Spartinivicinus poritis: one gene and its partners. The main gene of each other region encodes a partner of the protein of the gene in region 2 in a complex. Links are inferred from orthologs where the notes say so. Each region holds a gene or a part of one and is shown on either strand. Other genes may lie near its edges. The genes, in order: eno, rne and pnp.

The links.
Region 1: the proteins of rne (region 2) and eno are in contact, whole or in part, in a solved structure (PDB 2FYM), measured with the Escherichia coli proteins. The link is inferred for Spartinivicinus poritis from one-to-one orthologs.
Region 3: the proteins of rne (region 2) and pnp are in contact, whole or in part, in a cryo-EM structure (PDB 9QH0), measured with the Escherichia coli proteins. The link is inferred for Spartinivicinus poritis from one-to-one orthologs.

What each region holds. Positions count from the first base shown.
Region 1 is NZ_JAPMOU010000001.1:36,853-44,181, forward strand. Bases 4,385-7,329 are described here. They hold eno (phosphopyruvate hydratase), read right to left. Parts: upstream 6,530-7,329; coding sequence 5,240-6,529; downstream 4,385-5,239. Other genes in these bases: ispD (2-C-methyl-D-erythritol 4-phosphate cytidylyltransferase), read right to left, coding at 4,385-4,779; ftsB (cell division protein FtsB), read right to left, coding at 4,804-5,073; kdsA (3-deoxy-8-phosphooctulonate synthase), read right to left, coding at 6,562-7,329. Also shown: ORQ98_RS00195 (polyprenyl-phosphate transporter), read right to left, coding at 1-876; ORQ98_RS00200 (protein-L-isoaspartate(D-aspartate) O-methyltransferase), read right to left, coding at 1,089-1,751; 5'/3'-nucleotidase SurE, read right to left, coding at 1,748-2,497; tRNA pseudouridine(13) synthase TruD, read right to left, coding at 2,518-3,540; ispF (2-C-methyl-D-erythritol 2,4-cyclodiphosphate synthase), read right to left, coding at 3,537-4,013; more of ispD, read right to left, coding at 4,069-4,384. UniProt on the Escherichia coli protein: Catalyzes the reversible conversion of 2-phosphoglycerate (2-PG) into phosphoenolpyruvate (PEP). It is essential for the degradation of carbohydrates via glycolysis.
Region 2 is NZ_JAPMOU010000012.1:106,223-114,014, reverse strand. The notes cover bases 2,619-5,949. They hold rne (ribonuclease E), read left to right. Parts: upstream 2,619-3,004; coding sequence 3,005-5,749; downstream 5,750-5,949. Other genes in these bases: murB (UDP-N-acetylmuramate dehydrogenase), read right to left, coding at 5,855-5,949. Outside these bases: signal peptide peptidase SppA, read right to left, coding at 1-667; ORQ98_RS11615 (HAD-IA family hydrolase), read right to left, coding at 690-1,388; 23S rRNA pseudouridine(955/2504/2580) synthase RluC, read right to left, coding at 1,411-2,352; more of murB, read right to left, coding at 5,950-6,865; ORQ98_RS11595 (low molecular weight protein-tyrosine-phosphatase), read right to left, coding at 6,865-7,341; kdsB (3-deoxy-manno-octulosonate cytidylyltransferase), read right to left, coding at 7,334-7,792. UniProt on the Escherichia coli protein: Endoribonuclease that plays a central role in RNA processing and decay. Required for the maturation of 5S and 16S rRNAs and the majority of tRNAs. Also involved in the degradation of most mRNAs.
Region 3 is NZ_JAPMOU010000018.1:76,212-81,393, reverse strand. What follows is about bases 1,679-4,567. They hold pnp (polyribonucleotide nucleotidyltransferase), read left to right. Parts: upstream 1,679-2,023; coding sequence 2,024-4,111; downstream 4,112-4,567. Other genes in these bases: ORQ98_RS14875 (PAAR domain-containing protein), read left to right, coding at 4,382-4,567; rpsO (30S ribosomal protein S15), read left to right, coding at 1,679-1,729. In the rest of the region: 30S ribosome-binding factor RbfA, read left to right, coding at 1-370; tRNA pseudouridine(55) synthase TruB, read left to right, coding at 374-1,315; more of rpsO, read left to right, coding at 1,463-1,678; more of ORQ98_RS14875, read left to right, coding at 4,568-4,699; ORQ98_RS14870 (SapC family protein), read left to right, coding at 4,933-5,182. UniProt on the Escherichia coli protein: Involved in mRNA degradation. Catalyzes the phosphorolysis of single-stranded polyribonucleotides processively in the 3'- to 5'-direction. Also involved, along with RNase II, in tRNA processing.

The DNA of each region.
Region 1 (7,329 bases), on a different replicon or contig from region 2:
CAGCATTATAGTAATTGCCACTAATAACTGATCTGATTGGCCAGTCGATGCCTGAAATTGCCAGGGAAGAACATTATGCTGAATAAGTGGTACTTGTTCTCCATGACTATTCAATCGAAATGAAATCGTTTGCTTCCACGGCCACACTTTACTGAGAGAACCCACCATTAAACCCGTTAAAAAAGCCAGCGTTATTTCTCTTTTATGCTTTAATAACCAATGCAAAAGATTTGAAAAAAGCATTAAGCCTGCCAAGCAGCCTGCTGCCAAAACAGCTAACACCACAAGATCAAAGTCTTTAATGGCTAGCATCACATGACCATATAAACCAAATAACAATAAAATAAAACTACCCGAAATACCCGGTAATATCATGGCACATATAGCAACCATGCCTCCCAAAAAAAACATGGGATAACTGGCAGTAATTTCCGCAGGTGTAGCCGTCGAGACAGCAATCGCTAAAACTCCACCTACTACACCACTAATAATGCAACCGATTCCCCAACGACTAACTTCCTTGCCAACATAAAAGGAGGAAATAACGATCAAACCAAAGAAAAATGACCATAACAAAATAGGGTAGGTTGCTAATAAATAACTAATAACTCTAGCTAAGGTTAAGATGCTGAAGACAATACCGAATAGCAGAGTAAAGAGAAAGTTGCCGTCTATATATTCCCAAGCAGCCTTAAAGCCCTTGGTAAACAAGAAGCGAATGGCACGATAATTAATGTGGCTAACAGACTGAAGTAAACGGTCATAAATACCTACAATAAATGCAATGGTTCCGCCCGAAACACCAGGCACCACATCAGCTGCTCCCATCGCAGCCCCTTTAGCAAATAGCGCAGCAAACTCCAGTTTTTGATTCATGCAATAAACCTTGTTTTGACAAATTCAAAGTGGAAAGACCACCTATCTGTTATCTCTTCAATTTGAATAAATATTTCTACTGGAGCTGCTTTGTTAGCTTAACTCTATTAAGGCAGCTCATCTCAATCTTTCAATTTAGCTGGTTGTCACATAGACCCAATCTGTAGTGTTAATTCAGTTTACCGTTCACTCTAACCAACCCAACAACTCAGCTAGTCCAAGCCCGCTAATAAAGGCACAAAACGCACCTTTTCAATTTCTCGTATTTGTTCACCAGCTGCTGTTTTGGTAACGAGATACAATATTTGTTCCTCATCATTACCGACTGGAACAATCATTCGCCCCCCCACAGCTAACTGATCAATCAATAATTGGGGTAATTGAGCTGGCGCAGCAGTCACCATAATGCCATCAAATGGTGCTTGTTGCTCCCATCCCATATGACCATCAGCCACTTTTAAGCAAATATTGTGAAGCCCTAATAAATTCAGTCGTTTAGCCGCTTTTTTTTGCAATGCTCTAATCCGCTCAACACTAAAAACCTCATCAGCCAGTTGAGCTAGCACGGCAGTTTGATAGCCTGAACCTGTACCCACCTCTAACACTCGCTGCAACGGTCCACCAGCAATCAATAGCTCGGTCATCCGCGCCACAATATAAGGCTGCGATAAAGTTTGACTAAAACCAATCGGAAGGGCGGTATCCTCATAGGCTCGATGGGAAAGGGCCTCATCTACAAAAATATGGCGGGGGGTTTGCTGAATAGTATCCAACACCTTGCTAGAGGTTATTCCCTCTTTTTGTAAGCGGCTAACCAAGCGTTCACGGGTCCGCTTTGAGGTCATGCCTATTCCATTAAGCATCAACTCATTCATAACAGAGCCTCCAACCAGGGTTCAACATGGGCAAATGCCTGATAATGGGTTTTATCGACTTGTAGCGGTGTAATAGATACATAACCTTGCTCAATGGCAAAAAAGTCAGTCCCCTCTCCAGCATCTTCCCCCGCACCAACAGTCGCAATAAAATAGCCTTCTTTACCTCTTGGGTCAGTTAGCTTTGCAGGTTTAGCAGGTCTGGTTCGATGCCCCAATCGAGTTAATAGAGCACCTTTAAGGCTAGCCAATGGTAAGTCAGGAATATTGACATTAAGAACACTGCGTTTAGGTAATTGTAATTCGCCTATGCCTTCTACCAGCTGCCGAATAACATGAGCAGCTGTCAGCAAGTGAGCTGAGGAGCGAGAACAAAGGGAAACAGCAAGTGCCGGATGACTCAGAAACCGCCCTTCAAAAGCAGCTGCCACCGTACCTGAATAAAGCACATCATCGCCTAAGTTGGCTCCTAAATTGATGCCAGAAATGACCATTTCTGGCACAGGGTCAAGCATTCCATTCACTGCCAAGTGGACACAGTCGGTAGGAGTACCATTAATACTAATAAAACCATTAGCGTGTGTTTCTGGACGTAATAACTGGTCTAACGTCAAAGAGCTACTGGCACCGCTACGATCCCGATCAGGTGCTACAACCTGGCAGTCAAAGTGACTACTGAGAGCATCATAGGATGCAGCCAGCCCTGGAGCAAACACGCCATCATCATTTGAAAGTAATAATTTCATTTTTTACCAATATTACCTGTTTACCAGTCAACCAGCTCACGAACGACAGCTGTAGCATAAGCCCCTTTCGGTAAATAAAACGAAACTTCAATACTATCTTGTTCTTGCTGCCAAGCAAGCTGTTGAGGATAAACCACCAATGACCGTCTGGCCATGGCTACACCTCCAGATACTATTCCTTCAGTTAACAGTTGTTCTTCCGCAGCCAGCTTTGTTTCAATTTCTGCCGTTTGCATCTCGCTTAACAAGCGGCCTTTTCCCCACAAAGGGCCAGTGGTAATGAGTTCAGCTTGCTGCCATTTTTTCTTTGCAGCGTCATCAATTTTATCTGGCAAAATAAGCGTATTACTATCGTTAAACTGCAGCACATCACCGGCTATTAATTCAGCCCATAAATTATTTTCGACACGAAAGTTCAATACCTTATTAAAAACATAAGCCCTGGCTGCAGACCAATAAATATCTTGTTGATTTCTTTTCGGTCGCCATTCGCCAGCAAACCATTGATTAGCTCTGGTTAAATTATTATTGTCATGACCAAACCGCTGAGTACCAAAGTAATTAGGTACCCCTTGTGTTTGAATACGGCTCATCCGTTCAACCAGTTGATTTTCATCAACCTGACATTCTCTTAAACGAATCACAAAGCGGTTACCAGCATGACAGCCCCTGGCTAGCTTTCGTTGATGACGAACAACTTGCTTTATATTAATCCCATCAAGATTCAACTGTTGCCAGTCTGGTCCTTGCTTACCAGGTAAATGCAAGCTATACCATTGGCGGGTCACTGCTTGACGATCTTTAAGGCCACAATAACTCACTTGTCGCTGAGATATCCCCGCATAAGCTGCCAGCTGTTTGGCTACCCAAGCCGTATTTTGCCCAGTTTTTTCCACCCAAAGCAGCTCATGCTCCCCTTCTTCCGTTGGGGTAATGCCTAACACTTCTTCAACCACAAAGTCTTCACAATAAGCTTTAAAAACGGCTTTAGTTAGGGCATCGCCATGGGCTTTTGCTAATTCAGTAAAATCTAACCAACTCACTGGCTTGCCTCCAGTAACACCACTGCATGGGCAGCAATTCCTTCTTTACGACCGGTATAGCCTAATTTTTCAGTAGTAGTTGCCTTAATATTGAGCTGAGTGTCACTAACAGACAACAACTGCTGTAAGCAGCCTTTCATTTGAGAAATAAAAGGTGACATTTTGGGTGCCTGAGCAATAATTGTCATATCAGCATTCACGAGTTGCCAACCTTGCTGGCTCACTAGCTGATAAACATGGCTTAGCAACTGTCGGCTATCAGCATTTTCAAATTGTGGGTCGGTATCAGGAAAGTGCTGCCCGATATCCCCTAAAGCAACTGCACCTAATAAAGCATCACACAGCGCATGAATTAATACATCACCATCCGAATGTGCCACCAGCCCCTGGCTATAAGGAATTTTTACTCCTCCAATGGTAATAGCATCACCGGGACCAAATTTATGTACATCAAAGCCATGACCAATTCTCATGCTGCTCTCTCTATTGACTGCTCTAAATTAACCTACTCAAAATTGCCTTGAACTTTTACCCATCGCCTGTCTGATTCTCTAGACAAAAAGCGGCTAATGGTAAGTCTACAGGTCGCGTCACTTTTAAATTATCATCACGCCCCTCTACCATTAATGGTGAATAGCCCAGCTGCTCGATAGCAGAAGCCTCATCAGTTACCACACTGTTTTTCATCAGTGCCTCTGCTAATGCTTGTCTCAATAATCCAAACCGAAACATTTGCGGCGTTTGTGCTTGCCAGAGGTTTTCTCGCGGAACCGTTTGCTCCACTTCCCCCTGATCACCAACAGCTTTTAAAGTATCTTTAACAGGCACCCCCAGCAAACCACCGACAGGATGTTCAGCCAACTGCTGATAGAGCTTGTTAATTTCTGCTAATCGAATGCAGGGCCTCGCGGCATCATGAACCATCACCCAGTCACTCTCCGCTGCAAAGCCAGCTAACCAGCTCAGGCCATTTGCGACGGATTGATAACGCTCTGCCCCCCCCTCTACTTTTATAACTCGAGAGTCCTGAGTAATGGGTAACTGATCAAACCATGGATCATCAGTGGCGACCGCCACGATAATTTTCTGAAAAGGAAATTGCAGCAATTGAGTTAAGGTATGGCTCAGTATAGGTCGCCCATTCAAATCAAGGTATTGTTTTGGTTTTTTCTGTTGCATCCTGCTGCCAATACCAGCGGCAGGAACAATGGCCCAGCAAGGGTTTTGATTGGCTGTCATAAAACTACTGTTTTCTGGCTCTCTCTAATCCGCAAGTAAAAAAAATTGTTCACCTTGTTTAATCATGCCTAGCTGACTTCGCGCTAACTCTTCAATGGTATCTAAACCGTTTTGCAACTCTACAACCTCTGCTTCTAAGACCCGGTTACGCTGATAAAGGCCCTGATTTTCACGCTGTTGCGAGGTAATTTGCTGTTGCGTTTGCCATAGTCGTACAACACCTGTATCACTAAACCACAATCGATACTGCAGCAGAGTCAATAACAAAATTAATAATCCAGTTAGCCATTTCATAAGGTGTTAAGCCCAAAATTTGCTGATTATATTTTCATTTTAACTCATCAGCGCCTAGTGGTGCATACGCAAAATACGGTAAGCGCTTTACATATACTACTAGCCCTAAAACAAATTAGGGGGCAATGCCCCCTAATTTGTTTTATAGTCATTCGCAAATGGTAAACTAGGCTTTAAATTCAGCTCTACCTTTATAAGGCGCCTGATCACCCAACTGCTCTTCAATACGTAATAACTGATTATATTTAGCAACACGATCAGAACGACATAATGAACCTGTTTTAATTTGCCCTGCTGCTGTAGCGACTGCTAAATCAGCAATAGTAGCATCTTCAGTTTCACCACTACGATGGGAAATAACTGCAGTATACCCTGCCTGCTTAGCCATATTAATGGCATCTAAAGTCTCTGACAAAGAACCAATTTGATTGAATTTAATCAAAATTGAATTTGCTACTTTTTCATCGATACCGCGCTTGAGAATTTTAGTATTAGTCACAAATAAATCATCACCAACCAGCTGGGTTTTGCTACCAATTTTCTTGGTTAACACAGCCCAGCCATCCCAGTCGCTTTCATCCATGCCATCTTCAATGGAGATAATGGGGTATTTTTCAGTAAGCTCTGCCAGATAATCTGCAAAACCTTCGCTAGTAAATGTTTTTCCTTCACCCGATAGCTGATACTGGCTATCGCTATAAAACTCTGAAGAAGCACAGTCCAGTGCTAAAGTAACGTCTTCACCTAATTTATAACCGGCTTTCTCAACCGCTTCAGCAATCACTTCAAGCGCTGCCTCATTAGACGGCAGGTTAGGTGCAAAACCACCTTCATCACCAACTGCTGTATTTAAGCCTTTTGTTTTTAATACTGATTTTAAGGCATGGAAAATTTCAGCTCCAACCCGTAATGCTTCACGAAATGACGGCGCACTAACTGGTTGTACCATAAATTCCTGGATATCGACATTATTATCTGCATGTTCACCACCATTGAGAATATTCATCATGGGAACAGGCATACTGTACTGACCAGCAGTACCATTTATTTCTGCAATATGCTGATACAAAGGTACTTGTTTTGCTGCCGCTGCCGCTTTAGCTGCCGCTAAAGAAACTGCCAAAATTGCATTGGCACCTAGTTTGGCTTTATTTTCAGTACCATCCAGCGCCAGCATTTTATTGTCTAATGCCCGCTGATCAGTAACATCCATTCCTACTAACGCAGATTTAATTTGCTCATTTACTGCAGCAACTGCTTTTAAAACGCCTTTGCCTAAATAACGATTTTTATCACCATCACGTAGCTCCAATGCTTCTCTAGAACCTGTCGATGCACCTGAGGGAGCACAAGCTGAACCAATAAAACCACCTGCTACAATAACATCAGCTTCAACTGTCGGATTTCCCCTTGAGTCCAACACTTCACGGGCTTTAATATCAACAATTTCAATCATTGTGAGTTAACTCCAAAACTTTTCTAAGCAAATTATTCAGTGTCAATTTCAGGAAAGCTTTTTACCAGCTCATCAAGTGCTTTTTGTTGTTCTAAGAAAGGCTGTAATTTATCAAGTTTTAGTGCACAAGGCCCATCACATTTTGCCTGATTGGGATCTGGATGGGTTTCTAAAAATAATCCTGCCAACCCTGTTGCCATCCCTGCTTTAGCCAGCTCATTCACCTGACTGCGACGCCCATCCGCCGAATCAGATCGGCCACCGGGCCGTTGTAATGCATGAGTCACATCAAAAATAACGGGGTAGTTCATCGCTTTCATCAAGCCAAATCCTAGAGTATCTACCACCAGGTTGTTATAGCCAAACATGGTGCCACGCTCACAAAGCATCAGCTGGTCATTACCTGCCTCTTCACACTTGGTGAGAATATGTTTCATTTCATGAGGCGCTAAAAACTGAGCTTTTTTGATATTTATAACAACATCAGTTTTCGCCATAGCAACCACTAAGTCAGTTTGCCTAGATAAGAAAGCCGGTAATTGAATAACATCTGCTACTTCTGCTGTAGGTGCAGCTTGATATGACTCATGGACATCAGTAATAACAGGCACCTTAAAGGTATCTTTTACTTCTTGTAATATTTTAAGCCCATCCTCTAAACCTGGCCCCCGATAGGAGTGCATAGAGGAACGATTCGCTTTATCAAATGAGCCTTTAAAGACATAGGGAATGCCTAGTTTTTCTGTTACTTTGACAAAATGTTCGGCAACTGTCATCGCTAGGTCACGAGACTCCAGCAC
Region 2 (7,792 bases):
GCCAAAACTCCGTCTCATCGTCTTTAGGCGGTAGGAATGGATCAAGAAAGCCTTTATGCTGGCCTGCAGTATAAACACGACGGGTAACACCTACCTTATCAATAGCTTCAACAAAACCAAAGCCAGAAGCCACTACCCCAATCGAGCCAACCAAACTGGCTTTATCAGCATAGATTTCATCTGCTGCAGAAGCGATATAATAAGCACCTGACGCTCCTAGATCAGCAATAACTGCATACACTTTCTTTTCAGGATGCAATTCACGTAGCCGCTTAATCTCATCATAGACATAGCCAGACTGTACTGGGCTACCACCTGGGCTGTTAATACGCAGCACAATCGCTTTAGTGCCTTTATCTTCAAACGCAGCACGTAGCCCAGTCACTATATTGTCTGCACTGGCCTGCTCATCAGCTGCAATCACACCATTCACATTGATAACTGCCGTATATTCACTTCCCTTTGCTGCCTTACTGATATTCATATTGGCAGCCATGGCAATGACATAAACTAGAAATAAAAATAAATAAAAGAAAGTCAGCAGCTTAAAGAAAATCCCCCAACGTCGTGAGCGACGCTGCTCAACTAGGATTCCACCCACCAGATTTTCAATTAATAACCACTGCCGATCTTTTTCTGGTGGTATATTAAGGTTCTCTCCACTCATTCCAAACAAAGCTCCAATATGACTACTTAATGTCCACCAGCCAGTTTACCAGCTCTTGAAATTGATCAACACACTTTATTGGTGAATGATCCAATAAACGCTGTTTAGCGTGAACTCCATAGGTAACGGCTACTCGATCAATATTGATTGCAGCTGCCATCGCCACATCATATTCTGAGTCACCTACCATCAATACCTGATCTGCTGCTAGCTGAGTTTCATCTAGAATTTCTCTTAGCATGAGTGGATCCGGTTTAGAGCGGGTTTCATCTGCACAACGAGTCACTTCAAACAAGTCATGCCACTCTCGCTGGCTCAGCATTCGATTCAAGCCGCGACGACTTTTTCCCGTAGCAACCGCTAACCGATAGCCAGCTTGCTTCAACACTGTCAATCCTTGCTCAACACCAGAGTACAGCGGAGCTGGCTTAGCCTCCCCCATTAAATAGGACTCTCGATATTGATTTCGAAATTGCTCATGGCTATTAATATGCTCTGGATACAACTTCATAGTGGCTTCAGGCATACCAAGCCCAATCACATCTTCGTAAGCCTCTTCAGCTAATACAGGCAGTTGACTTGCTTCCGCCGCCGCCCTCAAACTATGAACAATACGACTGATTGAATTAACCAGCGTACCATCCCAGTCAAATACAATTAATGAATAGTGCTTAGCTTTTGCTCTGGCAGGTAAATCACCTTGGCACAACGATATATCCATTAAGGCTCCTAACAAATTGCAGCTATTTTGACTTCAGTTGCGTAAGCGGTTGCAAAATTGACTCAGGCAACGGTGCTTCAATATAAAATGGCGTGCCATCAGGTAAGTCGAAAGATAATTGAGCTGCATGCAGGCACAATCGGTTGAAGCCTACTGCTTTTAGTTGGCGGTTCATAGCGAAATCACCATATTTCTCGTCGCCCACAATCGGGTGACCCGCGTACTGTGTATGCACTCTAATTTGATGAGTGCGCCCTGTAATAGGCTTTGCTTGAACCAAGGTTACCTCAGAGTAATATTGCAATACTGCAAACTCTGTTAAAGCCTGCTTACCCTGTGGATCGACCTTTACTACTCGCTCTCCAGCTCTTGGCTCATTTTTCCTTAAAGGTGCTGCTATCTGCTGACGACGCTTTGGCCAGCGACCTAATACAACTGTGTGATAAATCTTATCAATATTACCCAGACGAATAATCTCATGAAGATAACGCAACATACTACGCCGTTTAGCAACCAGCAAGCAGCCAGAAGTATCTCGATCTAACCGGTGTACTAGCTCTAGTCCCTTACAATCAGGACGTAGCATTCTTAGCCCTTCAATAACACCATAGCTAATGCCACTGCCTCCATGAACAGCGAGCCCTGATGGCTTATTCAGCACCAAAAACTGGTTATCCTCATATAAAATCGACTGCTCTAACTCTTTTAACACCTTTTGATGAGGCTGTACTACAGGTGCAGCTTGGCTAACACGAATGGGTGGAACTCGTACTATATCGCCTGCCAACACACGATACTCAGGTTTGACTCGCGCTTTATTTACCCGCACTTCCCCTTTACGAATAATGCGGTAAATTTTGCTCTTAGGAACACCTTTTAGGCGAGTCGTTAACCAGTTATCCAGTCTCTGGCCTGCTTGTTCAGCATCAATAGTTAAATATTGGACGGTTTGATTAAGGTTCACGTACAACTCTTGGAGGGCTAACCAATAATAAGAGCGCTAGTTTAGCATTTTTTGTATTAATTGAAGCACTTATAAATTACTGATATATTTGGCCCCTGCTATAATTAGGTCACTGGTTAAGCGTTATGGCAATCACTCAAGATTTAAGACCATAGTAACCAGTTGCAGACGTCAATTGCATTTAGCTTATTTTTAGAGTGCAACTGGCTAAAAGCATAAATAAGTAATTGAAATTATTAAGATTAGGGCATACACACCACGTAATTTCACTTTATTAGAGGTGTGTATAATAAATATGCTACTAATCAATAGAAGCACCATATCAGATTCTGTGTAAGTGTGGAGATAAATTGTCGTTAGCATGCAGAGAGAACGACCAGCAACCTTAACAACCTATGTTGCCAAACTTGCAAAAACTCCGCACAGGTGATTAAGCCCGACATGAAAGGGTCGCTTGGTAAAAGCAGCAAAGCCAGGTCGTTACAACGTTTAATACAGTGATTACTCGTAACCCTGAAGCTAACCTGACAACCAATCATAGAAGGAAGAGTGACAAGCAGCGGTAATAGCGCCTACACAACAAAATGATAGGTGGTGCCTGATCTATTGAGTTAGTCAGCATTCAATTAATAAACAGGTACTACAAAACTCTATGAAGAGAATGTTAATCAACGCAACTCAGCAGGAAGAGCTTAGAGTTGCCCTTGTTGATGGTCAGCGGTTATATGATTTAGATATTGAGTCTGGTTCAAGAGAACAAAAAAAAGCCAATATATACAAAGGAAAAATAACCCGTATCGAGCCCAGCCTGGAAGCAGCGTTTGTTGATTTTGGCGCTGAACGCCATGGTTTCCTCCCTCTCAAAGAAATTGCCAGAGAGTACTTTGTTAACTCACCTCAAGGTCCTGGCCGCCTCAACATCAAAGATGTTGTTTCTGAAGGTCAGGAGATCATTATTCAAGTTGATAAAGAAGAGCGCGGTAACAAAGGTGCAGCGTTAACTACCTTAGTCAGCCTGGCAGGTCGTTACTTGGTACTTATGCCAAATAACCCACGTGCTGGTGGCATTTCAAGGCGGATTGAAGGCGAAGAACGCGCTGAACTAAGAGAAGCCAAAAGCAAGCTAGAAATTCCACCAGAAATGGGGGTTATCATTAGAACTGCTGGCTTAGGCCGTACTCATGAAGAACTACAGTGGGATCTGAATTACCTACTGAGAATCTGGCAATCAATCAAAGAGGCGTCAGCTCAACAACCCGCTCCCTTTTTAGTCTTCCAGGAAAGCAATGTTATCATTCGTGCTATCCGCGACTATCTGCGCCAGGATATTGGTGAAGTATTGATTGATGATGATGCCGTTCATCAAGAAGCACTCAAGTTTGTGCAGCAGGTGATCCCTCAGTATCAAAATCGAATCAAACCCTATAATGACAGCACTCCTCTATTTAATCGCTTTCAAATTGAAAGCCAGATTGAAACTGCCTTCCAGCGGGAAGTGAAGCTACCTTCAGGCGGTTCGATTGTAATAGATCCAACTGAAGCATTAGTATCTATTGATATTAACTCTGCTCGGGCAACTCGTGGTGGTGATATTGAAGAAACAGCATTACAAACCAACCTTGAAGCCGCAGAGGAAATTGCTCGCCAGCTAAGACTAAGAGATATCGGCGGCCTGGTGGTGATTGACTTTATCGATATGGGCCCTATCCGTAATCAGCGGGAAGTAGAAAACCGTATGCGGGAACTTTTACAAGTGGATCGTGCACGGGTACAAATCAGTCGAATTTCTCGCTTTGGTTTAATGGAAATGTCCCGCCAGCGACTAAGACCCTCCTTAGGAGAAACCAGCGGGGTTGTCTGCCCACGCTGTAACGGTCAGGGATCTATCCGTGATGTTGGCTCACTGTCATTATCAATCCTGCGCGTGGTTGAAGAAGAGGCGCAAAAAGAACGCACCTCCGAAATCCGCACTCAGGTACCTATCACTATTGCCGCTTTCTTACTGAATGAGAAGCGCTCATTAATTACTGATATTGAGCAGCGCTATGGAATTCGTGTGGTTGTGATTCCTAATCCAAACTTAGACACACCTCACTTTGAAGTGCAGCGCCTCAGAGAGGATCATTTACAAACTCAAACAACTGAAAGCAGCTACGAGATTGTCAGCGATCTAGAGCCAGTAGATGTTGAGCTTTCAACTGTTCGCAACACACCTAAGCCAGAAGCAGCAGTTAAAAACATTGAGCCAACTGAGCCTGCGCCAGTACCCGCTAAGCCAAGTTTATTTAAGTCTATTGTCAGCTCTTTATCTGGCATTTTTAGCCCAGAAGAAACTAAAGTAGCCCCTCCACCAGAGGCTAAGGAGCAGCGCAGCTACAGCCAATCGCGGCCACAGCAGCAGCGTCAACAGCAAAAGCCTCGTTCCGAGCGCTCTAGTGAACGCCCAGCAGGTCGTCGAAGCCGCTCTGACTATGAGAATAAGCCTAGCCGAGGCCGTGACTACGACAACAAACCTAGCCGAGAAAGTAACCAAGAACTCACTGAAGAGACAGGTTACAAAAAAGAGCGCCCCTCTCGTCGCTCAAACCCTCGCTATGAAGACAAGGCGCAGCCAACCACCAACAAAGGCCGCCAGGAAAATGCTGCGGCACAAACACAGGCTGTTGAAAGTGACACACCAAAGCGTCGCCCTAGAAACGGCTCACCCAACAAGCGTCGTAGCAATCGCCCTTCACAGCGAGGACGTGAGTACAATGACAACTCACAGGTAACTGAGACAACCTCTGAAGCTCAGCCCACACAAACTCCAGCTGAGGCACAACAGCCCACTGCACCCAAAGTAGTTGAGACTGAAGCTCACAGTCCTACACCTACTGAGTCACAACAACCTGCTGTTACAGAAAAACAGTCGTTACCAGCTACTGAAGCTAGCTCCGAGCAAAAAGCTAACGCTGAACCACAAAAGCAACCAGAGCCAACTGATGTAAAAGAAGAAAAGCCACAGCCAGCGACTGTTGCTGAGCCAACAGAGCAGCCTAGTGAAAGCCAGTCTGCCGAAGCAGCAAACACTCCCCAAAGACGCCGGAGACGTCGAGCGTTAAATGATCCAAGAGAAGCACGTCGTCAGCAGGCAAAGCAAACGACTGGCAAGAAGCAGCCTGAGCCATCTACTCAAGAGTCTGTCGCTGTTACTTTTAAACCAGAAGCAACTGGAGAAGAAGTAAAGCCCACTAAAGCAGAGCCAGAAGCCCAGGTTAACTTTACAACATCTTTGGTCACTGAGATCAAAGCACCCAGTGAAGCTGAAGCAAAGCCTGCCAAGACTGAAACTGCCGCTGACAAAAGTAAAGGACAAGATACTCAGCAGTCTACTGTCAACTCAGAGGAAGCAAGCTGATTCTATTTGACTAAACCTTCAAGCTAAAACCAAATCAGGAGGGCGTGCCCTCCTGATTTGGTTTTTTAATTGGAAAAGCTACTAAAGGAGCTGCCTAACGCTAACTCAGTACACTCTTGGCTCTACCTCCAACTCAACTCCAAATTGTTCACTTACTTTTTCAACAATCTGACTGGCAAGCGCCATCACTTCATTGCCTGTAGCCGCTCCCTTATTAACAATCACTAGCGCCTGCTTATCGTGCACTCCCACATCACCTCGATACTGGCCTTTGAAATTACACTGTTCAATCAACCAGCCAGCTGCCAGTTTTACCTGGTCATTAGCTGCTGGATAGTGGGGCACTTCTGGGTAAGACTGAAGAATTGCCTGAAGTTGTGTTTGGGAGATAACTGGGTTTTTAAAAAAACTGCCTGCGTTACCCAGTACTAAAGGATCTGGTAGTTTGCTAGCACGAACATGGCACACAGTATCACTGACTAGCTCGGGTGTTACTGGTTTATCAGCGAGTAGCTGACTCAATGGATGATAATGCAGTTTTGGCTGAAACTCAGTATTTAGCCTAAAAGCAACCTTAGCAATAATCCAGGGAGAATCTGGCTGCTTAAAAATACTCTCTCGATAGCCAAATTGACACTCATCAACAGAAAACTGCTTAACTTCTTCTGTTTCCCGGTTAAATGCCCAGAGGCATTCCATCACTTCTTTTAACTCAACTCCATAAGCCCCAATATTTTGAATAGGAGCCGCCCCTACTGTGCCAGGAATCAATGAAAGGTTTTCCAGGCCTGATAATCCTTGCTGAAGCGTCCAACACACAAACTGATGCCAGTTTTCACCAGCACCCGCTTCTACAATCACTTGACCATTTTGTTGAACTCCAACCTGTTTGCCCAGTATGGCTATTTTGACGATCAGCCCATCAAAGTGTTGAGTAAACACCACATTACTACCCCCTCCTAAAGGAAGCAGCATTAATTGGTTGGATTTCGCATATCGAACCGCTTTGGTCAGCTCACTGAGCGAACGTACTTCAACCCAGTACTCTGTCGTGGCAGGACATCCCAGCGTATGATGAGACTGCAGAGCGACCTGGCGCTTTACTGATAAAGACATTACAACTGATGTTCCTGCTTAATTTGCTGCAACAACCCTTGTGCAGCCATTTCCACTAAATCCAGCACCTGGGCAAAGCCATTTGCTCCACCATAGTAAGGGTCTGGTACTTCCATTTCGCTCTGTTGCTGAGCAAAGCTCATAAATAGCTTTAGTTTATTATGGTGATTAACTGGGGCCAGCTGTTTTAAAGCGGATAAATTACTTTTATCCATAGCCAGAATGTAATCATACGCCTCAAGATCATCAAGAGTGACTTGCTGTGCCCGGATCCAGCTAAGGTCATAGCCTCGCAGCTTAGCAGCCTGCTGAGACCGGCCATCAGGTGGCTCACCAATATGATAAGCTGAGGTACCTGATGAGGCGACTTGAATTCGGTCAGCCAACCCACCATCTACAACCATCTGCTGAAATATGCCATGAGCTGTCGGTGATCGACAGATATTGCCTAGGCATACAAACATCACACTAATCATTATTTGAATTTCCCTCTTCTACCAGCTGCCGCACCTTAGCTAGATCCTGTTCCGTATCAACACCAATAGGTGGCACCTCAACTGCCTGTGCCACAGCTATTTTGACGCCCTGCCATAGAGCCCGCAGCTGCTCCAAACACTCCAGTTGCTCAGTTGGCGCCACAGGCCAGTTAACATAACGATGTAACAGCCCCACCCGATAACCATAAATACCAATATGCCGATAAAAAGGGCCTGAGGGTAACTGGTTAGGTGGCTTTGCTAAATTGAATTGCTCCCGGCTCCAAGGCATTGGCGCACGACTAAAGTAACTGGCTTCCCCTCGGGCATTTAATACCACTTTCACAACATTCGGATTGAACAAGTCATCAACTTCAGCAATTGGCTCAATTAGCGTGGCCATTTCGCATTTGGGTTGTGAGCCAAGCAAACCAGCCACTTGATTAATCAC
Region 3 (5,182 bases), on a different replicon or contig from region 2:
GCGAGAGCTGGCCAGTCTGATTCAGCTTGAGATTAAAGATCCTCGTTTGGGTATGGTCACGGTCAGTGCAGTAGAAGTGACTAAAGACTTAGCCTATGCAAAAGTTTATGTCACCTTCTTAGCAATAGATGACCAGCAACCGGTCGATGAAAAGTTAGCGGTATTAAATCATGCGGCAGGCTTCTTGCGTTCAATGCTCGCGAAGTCCATCAAGCTAAGAACAATACCCCAGCTAAGCTTTTATTATGATGACAGTATCAGCCGAGGTCGGTACCTATCTAGTTTAATAGATAAAGCGATGGCTGCTGATAGCCAGCATCACTCAGCTGAACCTAGTCAGCAAGATGATACCAATCAAGAAGCGGAGTAAGTAGTGGGGCGTCGTCGTCAACGGGGCAGGCCTATTAGTGGGATTATTCTAGTTGATAAACCTCAGGGCTTGACCTCCAATCAAGTATTACAGCAAGTGAAGCGTTTATTTGGTGCTGCTAAAGCAGGCCATACAGGTAGTTTAGATCCACTAGCAACAGGGGTACTACCGATTTGTTTGGGTGAAGCCACTAAATATTCGCAGTATTTATTAGATGCTGATAAGGGCTATCGAACCACTGCTACCCTGGGTGCAAAAACCACAACAGGTGATGCAGAAGGTGAAATAATTGAAGAAAAACCAGTAGCTCACATTACTGAAGCAGATATTGACAAGGTGCTGCCTCAGTTTATGGGAGAAATCCAGCAAGTGCCTTCAATGTATTCTGCCATCAAAGTTGATGGACAGCCTCTCTACAAGCTGGCACGTCAAGGGGTCGAAATAGAGCGTAAAGCGCGTACTGTCCGTATTTATTCACTGAAAAAATTACAATACCAGGCTTCTGAGTTAAAACTGGAAGTACTTTGCAGTAAGGGCACCTATATTCGCTCTTTGGTTGAAGATATTGGTGAGCAGCTAGGGTGTGGTGGCTATGTTAGTGAGCTACGCCGCTTTAGTGCTGGGCCTTATGATGAGGAGCAGCTGTATACATTTGAGCAGCTACAACAGGTGCGTGATGACGGTGGTCATCAGGCTTTAGATGAGCTCTTGTTACCCGTTGATACAGCTGTGATGCATTGGCCTGAAATACTCCTTACAGAAACAACAGGCTTTTATGTGCAACAGGGTCAGCCAGTAACAGTGTCTAAGGCTCCGACTAGCGGGTGGGTTCGACTTTATTTAGGTGAGCAGCGGCAGTTTATTGGAATTGGTGAAATTGATGATGAAGGCCGAGTGGCACCTAGGCGGCTGATTAAAACAAAAGTTGAAAACACTGCTGGATAAGAATTGATTCTTTGTTAGAATACGCTCGCCTGGTGTCCACGGTTGCCAGGTAAGCATGTAAGCGGCTGTAAATATGCATGGCTGCTTTTGTAAACGGATGCAACTCAAGCATCAATAAATTGACTACTGCATATTGAGGAAATTGCAATGTTGTCTGCTGAGAAAAAAGCGCAAGTTATTCAAGATTATCAAGTTAAAGAAGGTGATACTGGTTCACCAGAAGTGCAAGTTGCTTTGCTGACTGCAAACATCGAAGGTTTGCAATCTCACTTTCAAACTCACATTCATGATCACCACTCTCGTCGTGGTCTGATTCGTATGGTTAACCAACGTCGTAAGTTACTTGATTACTTAAAAAGAAAAGACGTTGAACGCTACCGTACGTTGATTAAGCGCTTAGGTCTACGCCGGTAATTCAGGCGTAGGTAAAGCTATGCGCCAATCGGCTGCCTATAAAATGAGGCTTAGTCGGTACTATACACCGCTAAAACATTGCTGTTTTAGCGGTGTTTTCGTTTTTAAAAAATAGATTTATCTGACATACCTAAAATCGCCGACGTTGGCTATAACCTCTGCATCCCCGCCAGCATGATTGAGCACCATTACAGAAAGGTCTAGCCAAATGGTATAGACAGAGCTAATAACAACTATTATTAAGAATTTTTAGTATTAGTAAGAATTTTTAGATATTTATAGAAGGATAATCCTGTGAATCCAATAAAGAAAATATTTCAATTTGGTGATCAAACCGTCACCATGGAAACTGGCCGAGTAGCAAGGCAGGCTAGTGGGGCAGTCATGGTCACTATTGGTGAGTTAGCTGTACTTACTACTGTAGTCGCTGCAAAAACAGCAAATGAAGGTCAAGATTTTTTCCCACTGTCTGTTCACTATCAAGAAAAAATGTATGCTGCTGGTAGAATTCCTGGTGGCTTTCATAAGCGTGAAGGACGGCCAAGCGAAAAAGAAACCTTAACGTCTCGCCTAATTGACCGCCCCATTCGCCCGTTATTTCCAAAAGGTTTTATGAATGAAGTACAAGTGATTTGTACTGTCGTCTCTACCGATAAAAAACAAGATCCTGATATTGCCGCAATGATTGGTACTTCTGCTGCGCTAGCACTATCTGGTGTCCCATTCAGTGGCCCTATTGGTGCTGCTCGGGTAGGTTTTCTTGAAGAGCGTGGTTATATTTTAAACCCGAGTTATAAAGATCTTGAGCAATCTGAGCTAGACATGGTGGTTGCGGGTACTTCAGAAGCCGTATTGATGGTTGAGTCTGAAGCGCAAGAGCTAACTGAAGATGAAATGCTTGGAGCTGTACTCTATGCTCACCAAGAATACCAGACTGTTATTCAAGCCATTAAAGAGTTTGCTGAGGAAGCACAGGTAACACCATGGGAGTGGCAACCTGCTGAAGAAAATACTTCTTTAATTGAAGCAGTAAAAGCTGACTTTGGGCAGATGATAATAGACGCTTATAAAGTCACTGAAAAAATGCAGCGCTATGATCGTTTGTCAGGCTTGCGTGATCAAGCAGTAGAAAAATATGTTAATGATGAAGCGGGTGTAACTGCAAACAATGTTGTTGCTGCATTTGGTTCGTTAGAGAAAAAACTGGTCAGACAAAATGTTGTTAATGGCTTACCAAGAATTGATGGTCGTGATACTAAAACAGTACGCCCATTGAATGTTGAAGTAGGTGTATTGCCAAAAACTCATGGTTCTGCCTTATTTACTCGTGGTGAAACCCAAGCGTTGGTGGTAACAACGCTTGGTACGACTAGAGATGCGCAAATTATCGATTTTCTTGAAGGTGAGAGAAAAGATAACTTCTTATTGCACTATAATTTCCCACCTTATTCTGTAGGTGAGTGTGGTCGAATGGGTGGTACTGGGCGTCGTGAAATTGGTCATGGTCGTTTAGCGCGCCGTGGTGTTCAAGCAATGCTTCCAAAAGGTGATGAATTCCCTTATACCGTTCGTGTTGTATCTGAGATTACTGAGTCAAATGGCTCAAGCTCAATGGCTTCTGTGTGCGGTGCCAGCCTGGCATTAATGGATGCAGGTGTACCATTAAAAGCGCCAGTTGCAGGTATTGCAATGGGGTTGGTTAAAGAAGACGACAAGTTTGCAGTATTAACGGATATTCTTGGTGATGAAGATCATCTAGGTGATATGGACTTTAAAGTAGCTGGTACTTCTGAAGGGGTTACTGCGCTGCAAATGGATATTAAAATCCAAGGTATTACTGAAGAAATTATGGAAGTGGCTCTAGAGCAAGCAAGAGATGCTCGCTTACATATTCTTGAAGAAATGAATAAAGTCATCAGCAAGGGTCGAACTGAGTTATCAGAGCATGCACCAACCATGCTAACAATGAAAATTGATTCAGATAAAATCCGTGATGTTATTGGTAAGGGCGGTGCGACTATTCGTTCAATTTGTGAAGACACAGGTGCTTCAGTAGATATCGATGATAGCGGTGAAATAAAAATATTTGCTGAGAATAAAGACGCTGCGAAAAGAGCTGAAGACCGAGTGTTGGAAATTACCTCTGAAGCTGAAATAGGTCAGATTTATCAAGGAAAGGTGACTCGTGTAGTCGACTTTGGCGCATTTGTTAGCGTGTTACCAGGTAAAGAAGGCTTGGTGCATATCTCTCAAATTTCTAACCAGCGCGTAGAGAAAGTGAGTGATTACTTAAAAGAAGGCCAGGAAGTCAATGTTAAAGTAATGGATATTGATAATCGTGGTCGGATTAAGCTCACCATGAAAAATCTCGAAACAGCTTAAGTGAGGGGTCGCAAGACCCTTTTGCTTTTTTAGATTTATACTGAACATGTATTAAGCTAGCCACTCAATTATTTCTGCCTGCTTCCCCTTCAGCGTCGCCTTTACTAATTCAAATGACTACTTTAATGTTCTACATAAGTAGTATAAAAAGGTGTAGTCATTACTGGTAATATTCCTATATCAGCAATAAATTCTTCATTGAATCAATATAATCAGTGAATAAGTTGATATCAGTGTTTTTTGTAGTAGAAAAAGTCTGGGAGTTCGATTATGCCGGCAGCAACACGGCTTGGTGATATTTGTACAGGACATGGCTGCTTTCCGCCTCGCCCTTCTATCACTGGTAGTGCCAATGTTTTAATTAATGGCCGGCCAGCAATAAAAGCAGGTGATATGTATATGCCCCATGGCTGTCCTAATTGTCCTCCTCATCCTGGCTCTTTGGCTGCAGGCTCATCCTCTGTCACTATTAATGGCTCTGCTGCTGGTCGGTGGGGGATAGTATTAGCTGTGGAGGCTCTGTTGCGATGGGAAGTAGTGACGTTTTTATTGGTGGTTAACTTAATACTACTTGTAATTAGTGCTTAACAATAAAAATGAGTGCTAAATAGTCATTTTCCTGATCATGCAGAACTTATCTTTGAATTACTAACTAGTAGCCTTTTTATTACCTTCATTAAGTGGGAGTTTTTGGGAGTGGCAATCGATTAGGATTAAGCCGTCTTGATGGTCTAACCTTTGGAAAGATAGGATACACTACTAGTGATTTATTGGTTAGCGACGTATATGCGTTTACCACAAGTAAGCAAAGAAGACAGAGGATGAATCAGAAAAAGTATGCGTTTTATCAACACATAGTACCGCTGCGAGCTGTTGATCATCATCAGCTTGAGCTGGTTGAAAATAATCAATATGGTTTTGCAAAATCAGTTAATGCAGTCTATCTCGCAGATATTGAGTTTAATCAAGCTTGCAAGTTTTACCCGATAGTATTTGTTCAGCATGAAGATCAGATTCAACCCAGCGCTCTACTAGGCTTAGAGCATCAGGTTAACTTATTTGTTAATGACA